DNA from 2 places in the Vagococcus coleopterorum genome. Region 1 is predicted to be linked to the other one. Evidence: a T-box and tRNA genes for the amino acid it is inferred to sense, from the RefSeq annotation. Region 1 holds a T-box; the other holds one or more tRNA genes.
The links. A T-box is a leader RNA that pairs with one kind of tRNA and senses whether it is charged. The one in region 1 lies ahead of tyrS (tyrosine--tRNA ligase), so its partner is inferred to be a tRNA-Tyr.
Positions count from the first base shown of each region.

Region 2: it has a tRNA-Tyr gene. The T-box ahead of tyrS (tyrosine--tRNA ligase) is inferred to sense a tRNA for this amino acid. The anticodon was not compared.

Region 1 covers NZ_CP049886.1:1,118,307-1,125,335, forward strand. The annotation lists gene trmFO (methylenetetrahydrofolate--tRNA-(uracil(54)-C(5))-methyltransferase (FADH(2)-oxidizing) TrmFO) at 1-886, shown strand, start outside; gene xerC (tyrosine recombinase XerC) at 974-1,873, shown strand; gene tyrS (tyrosine--tRNA ligase) at 1,905-3,167, opposite strand; T-box leader at 3,224-3,424, opposite strand; gene aac(6') (aminoglycoside 6'-N-acetyltransferase) at 3,535-3,969, shown strand; gene G7081_RS05555 (CynX/NimT family MFS transporter) at 4,066-5,244, shown strand; gene G7081_RS05560 (helix-turn-helix domain-containing protein) at 5,274-5,684, opposite strand; gene G7081_RS05565 (Y-family DNA polymerase) at 5,837-7,029, shown strand, end outside.
Region 2 covers NZ_CP049886.1:1,294,252-1,301,280, reverse strand. The annotation lists rRNA gene G7081_RS06530 (23S ribosomal RNA) at 1-1,592, shown strand, start outside; rRNA gene rrf (5S ribosomal RNA) at 1,686-1,801, shown strand; tRNA gene G7081_RS06520 (tRNA-Asn) at 1,813-1,886, shown strand; tRNA gene G7081_RS06515 (tRNA-Ser) at 1,919-2,005, shown strand; tRNA gene G7081_RS06510 (tRNA-Glu) at 2,028-2,099, shown strand; tRNA gene G7081_RS06505 (tRNA-Asp) at 2,139-2,212, shown strand; tRNA gene G7081_RS06500 (tRNA-Phe) at 2,224-2,299, shown strand; tRNA gene G7081_RS06495 (tRNA-Tyr) at 2,303-2,383, shown strand; tRNA gene G7081_RS06490 (tRNA-Trp) at 2,402-2,472, shown strand; tRNA gene G7081_RS06485 (tRNA-His) at 2,485-2,557, shown strand; tRNA gene G7081_RS06480 (tRNA-His) at 2,587-2,659, shown strand; tRNA gene G7081_RS06475 (tRNA-Gln) at 2,671-2,742, shown strand; tRNA gene G7081_RS06470 (tRNA-Cys) at 2,754-2,824, shown strand; tRNA gene G7081_RS06465 (tRNA-Leu) at 2,837-2,920, shown strand; gene G7081_RS06460 (CsbD family protein) at 3,047-3,274, shown strand; gene G7081_RS06455 (cold-shock protein) at 3,527-3,727, shown strand; gene G7081_RS06450 (HdeD family acid-resistance protein) at 3,810-4,352, opposite strand; gene racE (glutamate racemase) at 4,511-5,320, shown strand; gene rph (ribonuclease PH) at 5,332-6,681, shown strand; gene G7081_RS06435 (metallophosphoesterase) at 6,685-7,029, shown strand, end outside.

The sequences.
Region 1 (7,029 bases):
GTCTGAAGCCTTAGCAGCGGAAATTAAAGAGTTTACTGAATCAGAAGGGCTATACTTCTATGATGCTGCGGCACCAATTATTGATCGTGCAACGATTGATATGGATAAAGTTTACTTGAAATCTCGTTATGATAAAGGTGAAGCTGCTTACTTAAACTGTCCAATGAATAAAGAAGAGTTCAATGCCTTCCGTGAAGAGCTAATCAACGCTGAAGTAGCACCTCTAAAAGAGTTTGAAAAAGAGAAATACTTTGAAGGTTGTATGCCGATTGAAGTAATGGCTAACCGTGGGGAAAAAACAATGTTATTCGGTCCCTTAAAACCTGTTGGCTTAGAAGATCCGAAAACAGATAAACGACCATATGCGGTTATTCAATTACGTCAAGATAATGCAGCTGCATCATTATTCAATATTGTTGGTTTCCAAACTCATTTAAAATGGGGCGAACAAAAACGTATCATCCAAATGATTCCAGGCTTAGAAAATGCTGAAATCGTTCGTTATGGTGTGATGCACCGTAATACGTTTATGAATTCTCCAGAGTTGTTAGAACCAACTTACCAATCACGCAAGCGTTCAGATTTATTCTTTGCTGGTCAAATGACAGGTGTTGAAGGATATGTTGAAAGTGCAGCAAGTGGAATGGTAGCAGGGATGAATGCGGCTCGTATGGCAAAAGGTGAAGAGTTAATGACATTCCCTCGTGAAACAGCAGTGGGAAGTATGGCTTATTACATCACTCATACGGAAGGAAAACATTTCCAACCAATGAATGCCAACTTTGGTATTTTCCCAGAATTACCAGAACGTATTAAAGACAAAAAAGAACGTTACACAGCAATTGCTGATCGTGCGTTAGAAGCAACTGCTAAATTAACAAAATAATAAAAAAAGACTGCCGACTGAGGTAGTCTTTTTGTTTTTCTAAGGAAATCTTTGCTATACTAGAGAAAGTTGAGAGGAGGGAACAAGATGGCTGAAAAAGATTGGTTACAGGAATTTATGGACTACATCGTGGTAGAAAGACAGTATTCAGATAAAACAGAAAAAGCATACGGCGATGACATTCGTGACTTTTTTGAATTCTTAGAAGAGTCAGGCGATAGCGACTATTTAAAAGTGAGTTATCAGGACATTCGTGTGTATCTTGCTTACTTACACGATAAACAATATAGTCGTAATACAACTGGGCGTAAAATTTCTAGTCTGCGTTCCTTCTATCAGTTTTTGTTAAGGCAAGAAGTAATTGAAGAAAATCCTTTTAGTTATGTGCAAATGCGTAAACATCAGTTGCGTTTACCACGGTTCTTTTATGAAAAAGAGATGGACGCTTTATTCGAAGCAGCAGAAAGCGACTCACCATTAGCGTTAAGAGATCAAGCGCTACTTGAAATCTTATACGGGACAGGTATTCGTGTTAGTGAGTGTGCTAACTTAACGCTAAAAGATGTAGACTTTGGTTTAAACGTCTTATTGATACATGGTAAAGGGAATAAGGAACGTTACGTTCCTTTCGGTTCTTATAGCGAAGCAGCGCTTCAGCAATATCTAAAAGAGTGTCGTCAAGAACTATTAACTAAGAATAAAAAACAACATGATTATGTCTTTGTGAATCATCGTGGGGATCAAATTACACCAGCTGGTATTACTTATGTCTTAAAAGAATTAATTAAAAAGAGTAGCTTAACTAGTGATATTCATCCCCATATGTTACGCCACACCTTTGCGACACATCTCTTAAATAACGGAGCAGATATGAGAACAGTTCAAGAGCTATTAGGTCATGCCAGCTTATCATCAACCCAAATTTATGCTCATGTGACCAAAGAGAAACTGCAACATAGCTATCGTAATTTTCATCCCAGAGCATAAAAAAAGACCACCTGAGAGGGTGGTCTTTTTATTATTTTGTTAAGTGGATTAAAGTGTATTTCTTTTTACCTTTTCTAATTAAGATAAAGCGACCATCAAATGAATTGTCTTCAGTGACAATGTAGTCTAGGTCTTGAATTTTATCTCCGCTAACTGTGATAGCGCCATTGGTAATGTCTTCACGTGCCTGACGCTTAGAAGGCTCAATGCCAACTTCAATCAAGAAATCAACTAAGTTCATATCAGTTAAGTTGATTTCAGCTGATGGCATGTTTTTAAATCCTTCGGCAATCTGATCAGCTGTTAATTGTTTCACTTCACCAGAGAATAGGGCTTGGGTGATTAACAAAGCATCATCCAAAGCTTCTTGACTGTGTACGAAACGTGTCATTTCCGCTGCTAAAGTTTTTTGAGCTTCACGTTTATGAGGTTCTGTTTCAACTTTTTCAGCTAGTTCAGCAATCTCATCTTGTGTTAAGAAGGTAAAGAATTTTAAGTATTTAACCACATCACGGTCATCTTGGTTTAACCAGAATTGGTAGAACTCGAATGGTGATGTTTTTTCAGGGTTTAACCAAACAGCACCACCAGCTGTTTTACCAAATTTAGTTCCGTCTGCTTTTAGCATTAGGGGAATAGTTAACCCAAAGGCTTTAGCTTCAGCACCTTCTTTTTTACGAATTAAATCTAAACCAGCAGTAATGTTTCCCCATTGATCAGCACCACCAATTTGTAATTGGACATCGTGGTTTTGGTATAAATGTAAGAAATCCATTGATTGTAAGATTTGGTAAGTGAATTCAGTAAATGAAATCCCAGTATCTAAACGACTAGATACAATGTCTTTTGCTAACATTGTATTGATATTGAAGTTTTTACCGTAATCACGTAAGAAGTCTAATAAACTTAAGTTATGAGTCCAATCGTAGTTGTTGACCATTGTTAAACCATTATCGTTTTTAACATCAAATAACTTTTCCATTTGTGCAGATAGGGCATCAACGTTATGTTGCACTTGTTCCATTGTTTGTAGTTGGCGTTCTGAGGTACGACCACTGGGATCGCCAATTGTTCCAGTAGCACCACCGATAACGATGTATGGGTGATGACCTTCTAGTTGGAATCGTTTCAGCATCATGAAGGGAATCAAGTGTCCAATATGCATGCTGTCGCCAGTCGGGTCAACACCACAGTACAAGCTAATTTTTTTCTCTTTTACTAACTCTTGTAAACCTTCAGCATCTGTTTGTTGGTTGATGGCATCGCGCCATAGTAGTTCATCGATAATTGTCATTATTTTTCTCTCCTTTATTTTTGGTAATAAAAAAGTCCCTACAAGCTAAGAAAGCCTGTAGGGACGAAATGTTTATTCCGTGGTACCACCCAAATTGTATAATCACTGATTATACCTCTTCACATCAGTATGGTTGATGAAACCCTTGATTATTAATAGAAGCGTAATTCGTTTAGCTTGTATATATCGACTTTCAGCAACCGTCGACTCTCTGAGATAGGGACAAGAAAACTACTGCACTCAATCAAGATAATATTGAATTACCCTTAGTCTAGACTAGATTAGATAGACTGTCAAGAAGGCTATTAGTTGCAGAAATCGTTTGTTATACGCGATAATAAATTAAGGACCTAGGAGGTAGATAGAGATGATTATTAAAATCAATCAAGAACGAGTCGACGAAGTTGTGACTTTAGCTTTGTTATTGTGGCCTGATAACGATCAAAATGAATTAAGAGAAGAGTTTAGCGAATTACTTACGAATAAGGAAGCAATTATATATGGGGAAGAGATTGATGATGAATTAGTTGCTTTTGCACAATGTCAGTTACGCCATGACTATGTGGAGGGGACTGAGAGTAATCCAGTAGGTTATTTAGAGGGGATCTTTGTCAAAGAACCATATCGGCTAAAAGGTGTAGCTCGAGAACTATGTAAGAAATGTGAAGAGTGGTCAGTTGTTAAAGGATGTAAGGAGTTTGCCAGTGATTGTGAGTTAGATAATACAGAAAGTTTAGCTATGCATTTAAAATTAGGCTTTGTCGAAGCGAATCGATTGATTTGTTTCACAAAATCTATTTAGTATAACTATTTTATCTCAGATTGTTTGGTTGACTCTTTGTGAAAATAGCGTTATCCTCAAGTCTGTGTTTATATTAAAAGATTGAGGTGTCAAGGAATGTCAGAAAAGATTTCAAAACAACAATTTCTATTAGTCTTAGGAATTATTTTTATAGCAACCAATTTAAGAGCGCCAATCACGGCGGTTGGGCCATTGATTAGTCATATCAGTGATACGTATCAGTTATCCAGTAGTGTGGCAGGGATGATCGCCACAACACCACTGTTAGCTTTTGCAGGAGCGTCGATTTTAGCCCCTAGAAGTGCGGCTCGTTTTGGAATTGAAAGAACCTTATTTTTCTTTTTAATTGTCCTAGGTGCCGGTATTATTGTTCGTTCATTACCAGGTATCTTTAGTTTATTTTTTGGAACAGTAATGATTGGTATTGGAATTGCTCACGGAAATGTCTTGGTTCCTAGTTTAATCAAACGTGATTTTCCTGATAATCTTGGTTTGATGACAGGGATCTACTCGGTTGCTATGAATGTTGCAGGTGCCATTGCCTCAGGTTTAAGTTTACCTTTAGTTGAATCTTTTGGTTTAACGTGGCAAGGTTCTTTAAGAGTTTGGGTGATCTTTACAGTAATAGCATTATTATTCTGGTTCCCGCAATTAAAAAATCAAACTTTAGCCAAAGTTGAGGAAACACGTTCAAGTGATGTGAATTTATTAAAATCTCGTTTGGCTTGGCAAGTAAGTTGGTTTATGGGGTTACAGTCATTGTATTTCTACAGCTTGTTGGCTTGGATGCCAGAAATTTTTTCTGAAAAAGCTATTAGCGGAGAAACATCAGGCTGGTTATTAGCGTTAATGCAATTGTTTATTGTGCCGTTAAACTTTATCGTGGCAATTATTGCGGGACGTCGTCGTGATCAACGTAGTTTAGTAGTGATTGGGAGTGCCTTATTATTCCTAGGATTATTTGGAATTATGTTCTCAAGTAATGTTTGGATTATTGGCTTGTCTGTTGCCGCTATTGGAGCGGGCGGAGGCTTCTCATTCAGTTTAGCAATGATGTTCTTCAGTGTTCGGACAACAAGTTCGCATGATGCAGGACGCATTTCTGGTATGGCACAAGCAATTGGTTATTTACTAGCAGCTTGTGGTCCATTTGTCTTTGGTTTCTTACATGATATGACAAATACGTGGATGAGCTCGTTAATTTTCTTATTCTTTGTAACAGTGGCGCTTTTAGTCATAGGTTTACAAGCAGGAAGAGATCGTTTAATCAAATAAAAAAGAACCTCTATTATAGAGGTTCTTTTTTATTTTCGTTCAAAGTATTTTTTAGCAAGTAAGCTACCATCTGCTAATAAGAAGGCGCCAATAGCTGCAGGGATCCAAAAGATTTCACCAGTGGCTAAGAATCCGAAAATGGCAGATCCTAGTAAGATGACACCAGACATTAACATTAAAGTAAAGATAATACCTTGCCATTGAAGTTTCTTTTTATCAGCCATTAATTGTTCGGAATACTCATGATCACTAGCTAATAATTCATCAGCAGGAATTCCAGTGGCTTTAGCAATACGCAATAATTGGCCATGAGTGGGGTAGCCAATGTTGTTTTCCCAGTCAGTAATTGTTTTTTGAGATACTAAAATCTCGCGGCTAAAAGTTTGAATATCCCAACCTTTTGTAGAGCGGATATCTTTAATCGTTTCTGTAATACTCATTGTAAACTTCCTTTCATTCGGGACTAATCTCTTATGTAAATTATAACGGTAATTGAGATTATAGCAAGTGATGTATTTTTTCTCGTGTTCCCCTTTACATAACGAACATACGTTTGTAAACTGTTGTTATAGTATTGAAAGGGGTGAAGGGGATGAAGCGGCTTGATTATTCTGAAGAACAACGTCGGGATGTCTTATGTATCGATGTTAAGTCATTTTTTGCTTCAGTAGAATCTGTTAAGCATGGTTTACACCCTTTAAAGAGTGAGTTAGTTGTCATGAGTAGAGGAGATAAGAAAGGTGGCTTAGTATTAGCTGCTAGCCCTTTAGTTAAGGAAAAGTATGGACTAAAAACAGGATCAAGAAAGTTCGACTTTCCGAAGTATCACAAAATTATGATTGTGCCACCACGTATGGGTTTATATGTTAAGGTGAACCAGTTGATTAATCAAATATTTCAACAATACGCTGCACCGGAAGATGTTCATCCGTATTCCATTGATGAAGCATTTATTGATATTACCAATAGTAAACACCTTTTTGGGCAGACAACGTGGCAAGTTGCTCGTCAGATTCAGGATCATATTTGGCGTGAATTAAATTTAGCTGTGGCGGTTGGCATAGGAGATAATCCGTTACTAGCCAAGCTAGCGTTAGATAACGAAGCGAAAGAGACACCAAGTCAAATCGCTGAATGGCATTATGAGGATGTTCAAGAAAAAGTTTGGGGTATCCCAACTATTACAGATATGTGGGGTATTGGTAACCGGACGGCTAAAAGATTACAAAGTTTAGGGATTTATTCAGTTTATGATTTATCACAAGTTGACCGTGATTTAATCCGTAACAAGATGGGAGCAATTGGGCGGCAACTCTATTATCATTCTCATGGTATTGACCGCAGTGTGATTTCTGAAAAGGAAGGTCTGGTAACTAAGAGTCAGTCAATTGGAAATAGTCAGGTTCTAGAAAGAGATTATCATAAAAAAGAGGATATTGAGCTAATTATTAGAGAGATGACTGCCAACCTATCTCAACGCTTACGAGAGCACAAACAGTTTACAAGTTGCGTTAGTTTACAATTAGGTTTCCCTCGTCAGTCAGGAGAACGCGCTTTAACAAGACAATTAAAAATTGAACCGACAGATACAACAGCTGTTTTAACAAATCACTTGTTACATCTATATCGAGTGAACGAGCAGAGACGACCGCTTCGTAATATCAGTATAAGTTTCAGCCACTTAGGTGATCCTGTATTTCCGCAACTTAATTTATTTGAAACGTCTGAGGAACAAGAAAAAAATGAAAAGTTAGATCAAGTCATGGACCAAGTGAAAGAACAGTT
Region 2 (7,029 bases), 180 kb from region 1:
ATCCTGTCCACCGTATGACTAAGGTTTCCTGGGGAAGGCTCGTCCTCCCAGGGTTAGTCGGGACCTAAGCCGAGGCCGATAGGCGTAGGCGATGGACAACAGGTTGATATTCCTGTACCAGTAATTATTGTTTGACCAATGGAGGGACGCAGTAGGCTAAGAAATCCGTGCGAATGGAAGTGCACGGCCAAGCAATGAGTTTTAGGGTGAGTCAAATGCTTACTCTTTTAAGAACAAGTTGTGATGGGGAGGGAAATTAAGTACCGAAGTTTCCGATGTCACACTGCCAAGAAAAGCTTCTAGTTAGATGATTACTGCCCGTACCGCAAACCGACACAGGTAGTCGAGGCGAGTAGCCTAAGGTGAGCGAGCGAACTCTCGTTAAGGAACTCGGCAAAATGACCCCGTAACTTCGGGAGAAGGGGTGCTGGTCTCCGGACCAGCCGCAGTGAATAGGCCCAAGCGACTGTTTATCAAAAACACAGGTCTCTGCAAAATCGAAAGATGACGTATAGGGGCTGACGCCTGCCCGGTGCTGGAAGGTTAAGAGGATGGGTTAGCTTCGGCGAAGCTCAGAATTGAAGCCCCAGTAAACGGCGGCCGTAACTATAACGGTCCTAAGGTAGCGAAATTCCTTGTCGGGTAAGTTCCGACCCGCACGAAAGGCGTAACGATTTGGGCACTGTCTCAACGAGAGACTCGGTGAAATTTTAGTACCTGTGAAGATGCAGGTTACCCGCGACAGGACGGAAAGACCCCATGGAGCTTTACTGTAGTTTGATATTGAATGTCTGTGACACATGTACAGGATAGGTAGGAGCCTTAGATGCCAGCACGCTAGTGTTGGTTGAGGCGTTGGTGGGATACTACCCTTGTGTTATGGCCATTCTAACCCGCACCACTAATCGTGGTGGGAGACAGTGTCAGATGGGCAGTTTGACTGGGGCGGTCGCCTCCTAAAGAGTAACGGAGGCGCTCAAAGGTTCGCTCAGAATGGTTGGAAATCATTCGTAGAGTGCAAAGGCATAAGCGAGCTTGACTGCGAGACCTACAAGTCGAGCAGGGTCGAAAGACGGACTTAGTGATCCGGTGGTTCCGCATGGAAGGGCCATCGCTCAACGGATAAAAGCTACCCTGGGGATAACAGGCTTATCTCCCCCAAGAGTCCACATCGACGGGGAGGTTTGGCACCTCGATGTCGGCTCGTCGCATCCTGGGGCTGTAGTCGGTCCCAAGGGTTGGGCTGTTCGCCCATTAAAGCGGCACGCGAGCTGGGTTCAGAACGTCGTGAGACAGTTCGGTCCCTATCCGTCGCGGGCGTAGGAAATTTGAGAGGAGCTGTCCTTAGTACGAGAGGACCGGGATGGACACACCGCTGGTGTACCAGTTGTTCTGCCAAGGGCATTGCTGGGTAGCTACGTGTGGACGGGATAAACGCTGAAAGCATCTAAGCGTGAAGCCCCCCTCAAGATGAGATTTCCCATTTCTTCGGAAAGTAAGACCCCTGAGAGACGATCAGGTAGATAGGCTAGAAGTGGAAGTACAGTGATGTATGGAGCGGACTAGTACTAATCGGTCGAGGACTTAACCAAGAATAAAACGTAGGATTCAAGGAATGTTTTGATTAAACTTTACTATCCAGTTTTGAGTGAGCAATTACTCAAAAGAAAATAATACATCACAAGTGTGGTGGCGATAGCAAGAAGGATACACCTGTTCCCATGCCGAACACAGTAGTTAAGCTTCTTAGCGCCGATGGTAGTTGGGGGTTTCCCCCTGTGAGAGTAGGACGTTGCCACGCTTTAGTATTATTCCGGCATAGCTCAGTTGGTAGTAGCGCATGACTGTTAATCATGATGTCGTAGGTTCGAGTCCTACTGCCGGAGTCATCTTTAATATAAGAGAAGTAAGAGAATCTGGAGAGTTGTCCGAGAGGCCGAAGGAGCACGCTTGGAAAGCGTGTAGGCGGGAAACTGTCTCAAGGGTTCGAATCCCTTACTCTCCGTAATAAAGAATGAATTTAATAAGGCCCGTTGGTCAAGCGGTTAAGACACCGCCCTTTCACGGCGGTATCACGGGTTCGATTCCCGTACGGGTCATTTAATGTATGTTATAATACATTAATACTTATATATAATGGTTTGGTAGTTCAGCTGGTTAGAATGCCTGCCTGTCACGCAGGAGGTCGCGGGTTCGAGTCCCGTCCAGACCGTTTTTATATTAGGCTTGATAGCTCAGTTGGTAGAGCACTTGATTGAAGCTCAAGGTGTCGGCAGTTCGATTCTGTCTCAAGCCACCATTTGGAGGAATAGCGAAGTGGCTAAACGCGACGGACTGTAAATCCGTTCCTTAGGGTTCAGTGGTTCGAATCCACTTTCCTCCATTTTTTATGTTTTATGCTAGGGGTATAGTTTAGTGGTAGAACTACGGTCTCCAACACCGTCAGCGTGGGTTCGAGTCCTACTACCCCTGTTAATATTTATGGCGGATGTGGTGAAGTGGTTAACACATCGGATTGTGGTTCCGACATGCGTGGGTTCGATTCCCATCATCCGCCTATTTTAATATTATGTCATTTTTATTATGGCGGATGTGGTGAAGTGGTTAACACATCGGATTGTGGTTCCGACACGCGTGGGTTCGATTCCCATCATCCGCCTATTTTATTTATGGGCTATCGCCAAGCGGTAAGGCAACAGACTTTGACTCTGTCATTCGTTGGTTCGAATCCAGCTAGCCCAGTTTTATATTACGGCGGTATAGCCAAGTGGTAAGGCAGAGGTCTGCAACACCTTTATCATCGGTTCAAATCCGGTTACCGCCTTATTTATAATTTGCCGGTGTGGCGGAATTGGCAGACGCGCTGGACTCAAAATCCTGTGATCTCACGATCGTGCCGGTTCGACCCCGGCCACCGGTACTATATGAAAACACTAAATCCTTTGATTTAGTGTTTTTTATTTTTGATAAGTCACTTTATTAGACATAATTTAGTTTATTGGATACAGTAAGGGTGTAGTAAAAATAAATTATTGGAGGTTTTTTCATGACAGACAAAGGCGCAATGGATGAAGTAAAAGGTAAAGCAAAAGAAGTTGCAGGAACTGTTACAGGTGATGGCAAGAAAAAAGCTGAAGGTATTTTAGATCAAGCTATTGGTAAAGCGAAGAAAGTAGCTTCTGATGTTAAGGAATCTGCAGAACACGTAGTTGATGATGTTAAAGAGTCGACAGAACATGTTATTGACGAAGTAAAAGAAAAGTTTGATAAATAGTTTAACATATTATTATTAATGAAAACGTTGTCCTTTGGACAACGTTTTTTTTTCTGAAATTTAGAAAAGAAAATGATTTGAGGTTTTTAAGGTTTTACTGTTTACTTATTAAGAATTGTGAGCTATACTAAGTATTGTAATAAGTTAGATACACATACAGGTAATTAAACATTTATTGTTTTGAGACACCTCTTTTGTAGCATCGATATTTATTGCAATAATAAGCGCTATGCGCACTAGGAGGAAACAACAATGGCTCAAGGAACAGTAAAATGGTTTAACGCAGACAAAGGTTTCGGTTTCATCACTCAAGAAGACGGTTCAGACGTGTTCGCACACTTCTCAGCTATCCAAGGTGAAGGATTCAAAACTTTAGAAGAAGGTCAAGCAGTAACTTTCGACGTTGAAGAAGGTCAACGCGGATTACAAGCGACTAACATCGAAAAAGCTTAATTTGAATTTAAACTTTCAACAACTAAACTTCGGTTTAGTTGTTTTTTTGTGCAAAAAAAAGAAGCCGAAGCTTCTTTTTAGTTTATAGTAAGTATTGATCTTTAGTGTAGTGGTTTAATAATTCTGCTGCACCCATCACAACTAATACTGTTCCGAAGACACGTAGCATTGTTGTATCAGTTCCAAATGGATTGAAAATTAATGTAATACCAGCGATTAATACCATAACGCTATAAATAATGATTGTTAAACGATATTTAGGATTTACCTCTTTAATTGAAGCACCTAAGCTTAATTGGATTAAAGCATTTAGAATTAATAAGACACCTAAAATAATTGGAATGGATTTAGTAATTAAGTCCATGAAAACAATGTTGATGATTGCTAAAAGAATTAGCATCGCACCAATGATAAATTCAATACCGAATAGGTTGCCTGTTTCTTGTTTACGTTTAAAGGCAGTTACTAAGTTCATGATTCCGAAGAATCCTAGGTAAGCACTAATTAAGTAAAATAAAACTTTCTTAACTGCTAGTGGTGCGAATAAAATAACAATTCCTAAAACGATGTAAATGATACTGCGTGTTAATGAATAATTGCGTAGTTGATCTAAAATATTTTTCAAAATAACCCTCCTAAAATTGTGTAGACTTTATTTTATAATAAAATAACTTCAGATGCCAACTATAAGCTATTCTGTAGTTGGTTTTGTTTATTTATGTACTGGTTTTAGGGTATAATAGATGGGTGAGAGAAATCAGATGATAATTGAGGTGAAATGAAATGAGTAATAATAATCCAATCGGCTTTATTGATTCAGGAGTGGGTGGCTTGACAGTTGTAAAGGAAGCGTTAAAACAATTGCCACATGAACAAGTTTTATACCTTGGTGATACAGCACGCTGTCCTTATGGTCCAAGACCAGTTGAACAGATTAAAGCCTATACATGGGAAATGACTCGTTTCCTTTTAAATAAAAATATAAAAATGTTGGTGATTGCTTGTAACACAGCAACTGCTGTTGTTTTAGATGAAATTCGAAATGAATTAGATATTCCTGTAGTCGGTGTGATTGGACCAGGAAGTCATGCGGCATTGAAATGTACTGAAAAAAATATTATTGGTGTGATTGGGACAGAAACAACGGTCAATCAAAAAGCATACAGTCAAATGATTCAGCATAAGTCAGTTGAAACTGAAGTCATTGAGTTAGCCTGTCCAAAATTTGTTCCTTTAGTAGAAAGTCAACAAGCCAATTCATCAATTGCTAAAAAGGTTGTAGCTGAAACTTTGCGACCTTTGTTGAAAACGGGTATGGATACGTTAGTCTTAGGATGTACGCATTATCCATTACTAAAGAAACCGATTCAAAATATTGTTGGTTCGGCTGTAACCTTAATTGACTCAGGTGCTGAGACAATTAGCGAGGTTAGTTTCGTATTAGATTATTTTGACATTACTGCTGATAAGGAAAGAAATCATCCAAGTCATGAATTTTATACAACTGGATCAGAAGAATTATTTAAATCAATTAGTGAAGAATGGTTAACAACAGATCAGATACCAGTCACTCATGTAGTGATTGATAATTAGGAGGAAATAGCATGAGACATGATGGACGTGACTATAATAAATTACGTGAGGTAACAATTGAGACAGATGTTTTGAAGCATGCAGAAGGATCAGTTTTAGTTTCATTTGGGGATACAAAAGTGTTATGTGCAGCGACCTTTGAGGATCGTGTTCCCCCTTTTTTAAGAGGTCAAGGAACGGGTTGGGTAACGGCTGAGTATAGTATGCTTCCTCGTTCAACGCATTCACGGATGATTCGTGAAAGTGCTAAAGGAAAATTAAAAGGACGTACCATGGAAATTCAACGTTTAATTGGCCGTAGTTTACGAGCAGTTGTTGATTTAGAAAAACTAGGTGAACGTTCTTTAATCGTCGATTGTGATGTGATTCAAGCGGATGGTGGTACACGTACAGCTAGTATTACGGGAGCTTTCGTGGCGATGAAATTAGCTGTTCAGAAGTTAATTGTTGAAGGGCAATTAGAAGAAGATCCCTTGAAAGAATTTGTTGCAGCTGTTAGTGTCGGTGTCTTGCCAACGAAAGAAGTTGTATTGGATTTGGATTATGTGGAAGATTCAGCAGCAGCAGTTGATATGAATTTAGTAATGACTGAATCTGGTGAATTTGTGGAAATTCAAGGAACCGGCGAAGAAGCAACGTTTACGCGTCAAGAACTAGCTGCAATGCTAGAGGTTGGAGAAGAGGGACTAGTTCAATTGATTGAAAAGCAAAAATTAGCGTGTTCAGGCTCTTCAGTAAAAGCGATGCCTGTTGAAGGTAGCCAAAAAACGATAGTGATTGCAACTGGGAATCAAGGTAAAGCTAAGGAGTTTGAAGCGTTATTTGGAGCGAAAGGCTATCAAGTCAAAACGTTATTGGACTATCCAGAAATTCCAGAAGTCGAAGAAACAGGGACGACGTTTGCAGCTAATGCTACTTTGAAAGCCGAAGCGATTGCTAAGACGTTGAATTGTTTAGTTGTCGCGGATGATTCGGGTCTAATGGTAGATGCCTTAAGTGGACAGCCTGGTGTTTATTCTGCCCGTTATGCTGGAGAACAAAAAAGTGATGCCGCTAATAATGCGAAATTATTACATGAGTTAACAGGTATTGAAGGGGCTAAACGTAGCGCAAAATTTCACTGCACATTAGCAGTGGCCGCTCCAGGTAAAGAAACTTTATTAGTCAGTGGTGAAGTTCCTGGTGAAATTTTAACTATCCCACGTGGAGAAAATGGTTTTGGCTATGATCCATTATTCTATGTACCGGAATTTGATAAATCAATGGCGGAGTTGCCTGCTGAAACGAAAAATAAGATTAGTCATCGGTCGGTGGCGTTGAAAGAATTAGATAAGGTTTGGGATAAATGGATGGAGGCGTAAATTATGCAACGCTTTTTAGTCGTTAGTGATAGTCACGGCAATCGTGATTGTCTTGTTGAACTAGCTGATCGTTATCGCGGAGAGGTAGACGGTATGTTTCATTGTGGTGACTCACAGTTGGAACCGGATGATTCATTGTGGTCAGATTTTTTAGTCGTAACTGGTAATTGTGATTTTGATCCTCGATTCAAAAAAGAGCAATTAGTCAAGCTAGGTGATGAAACTATTTTTATGACCCATGGCCATTTATTTAATGTGAATTCCTCAATTGCAAATTTGTTGTATCGTAGTCAGGAGCTAAATGCGTCTATGGCTTTTTACGGTCATACGCACGCCCTAGGAGCGGAG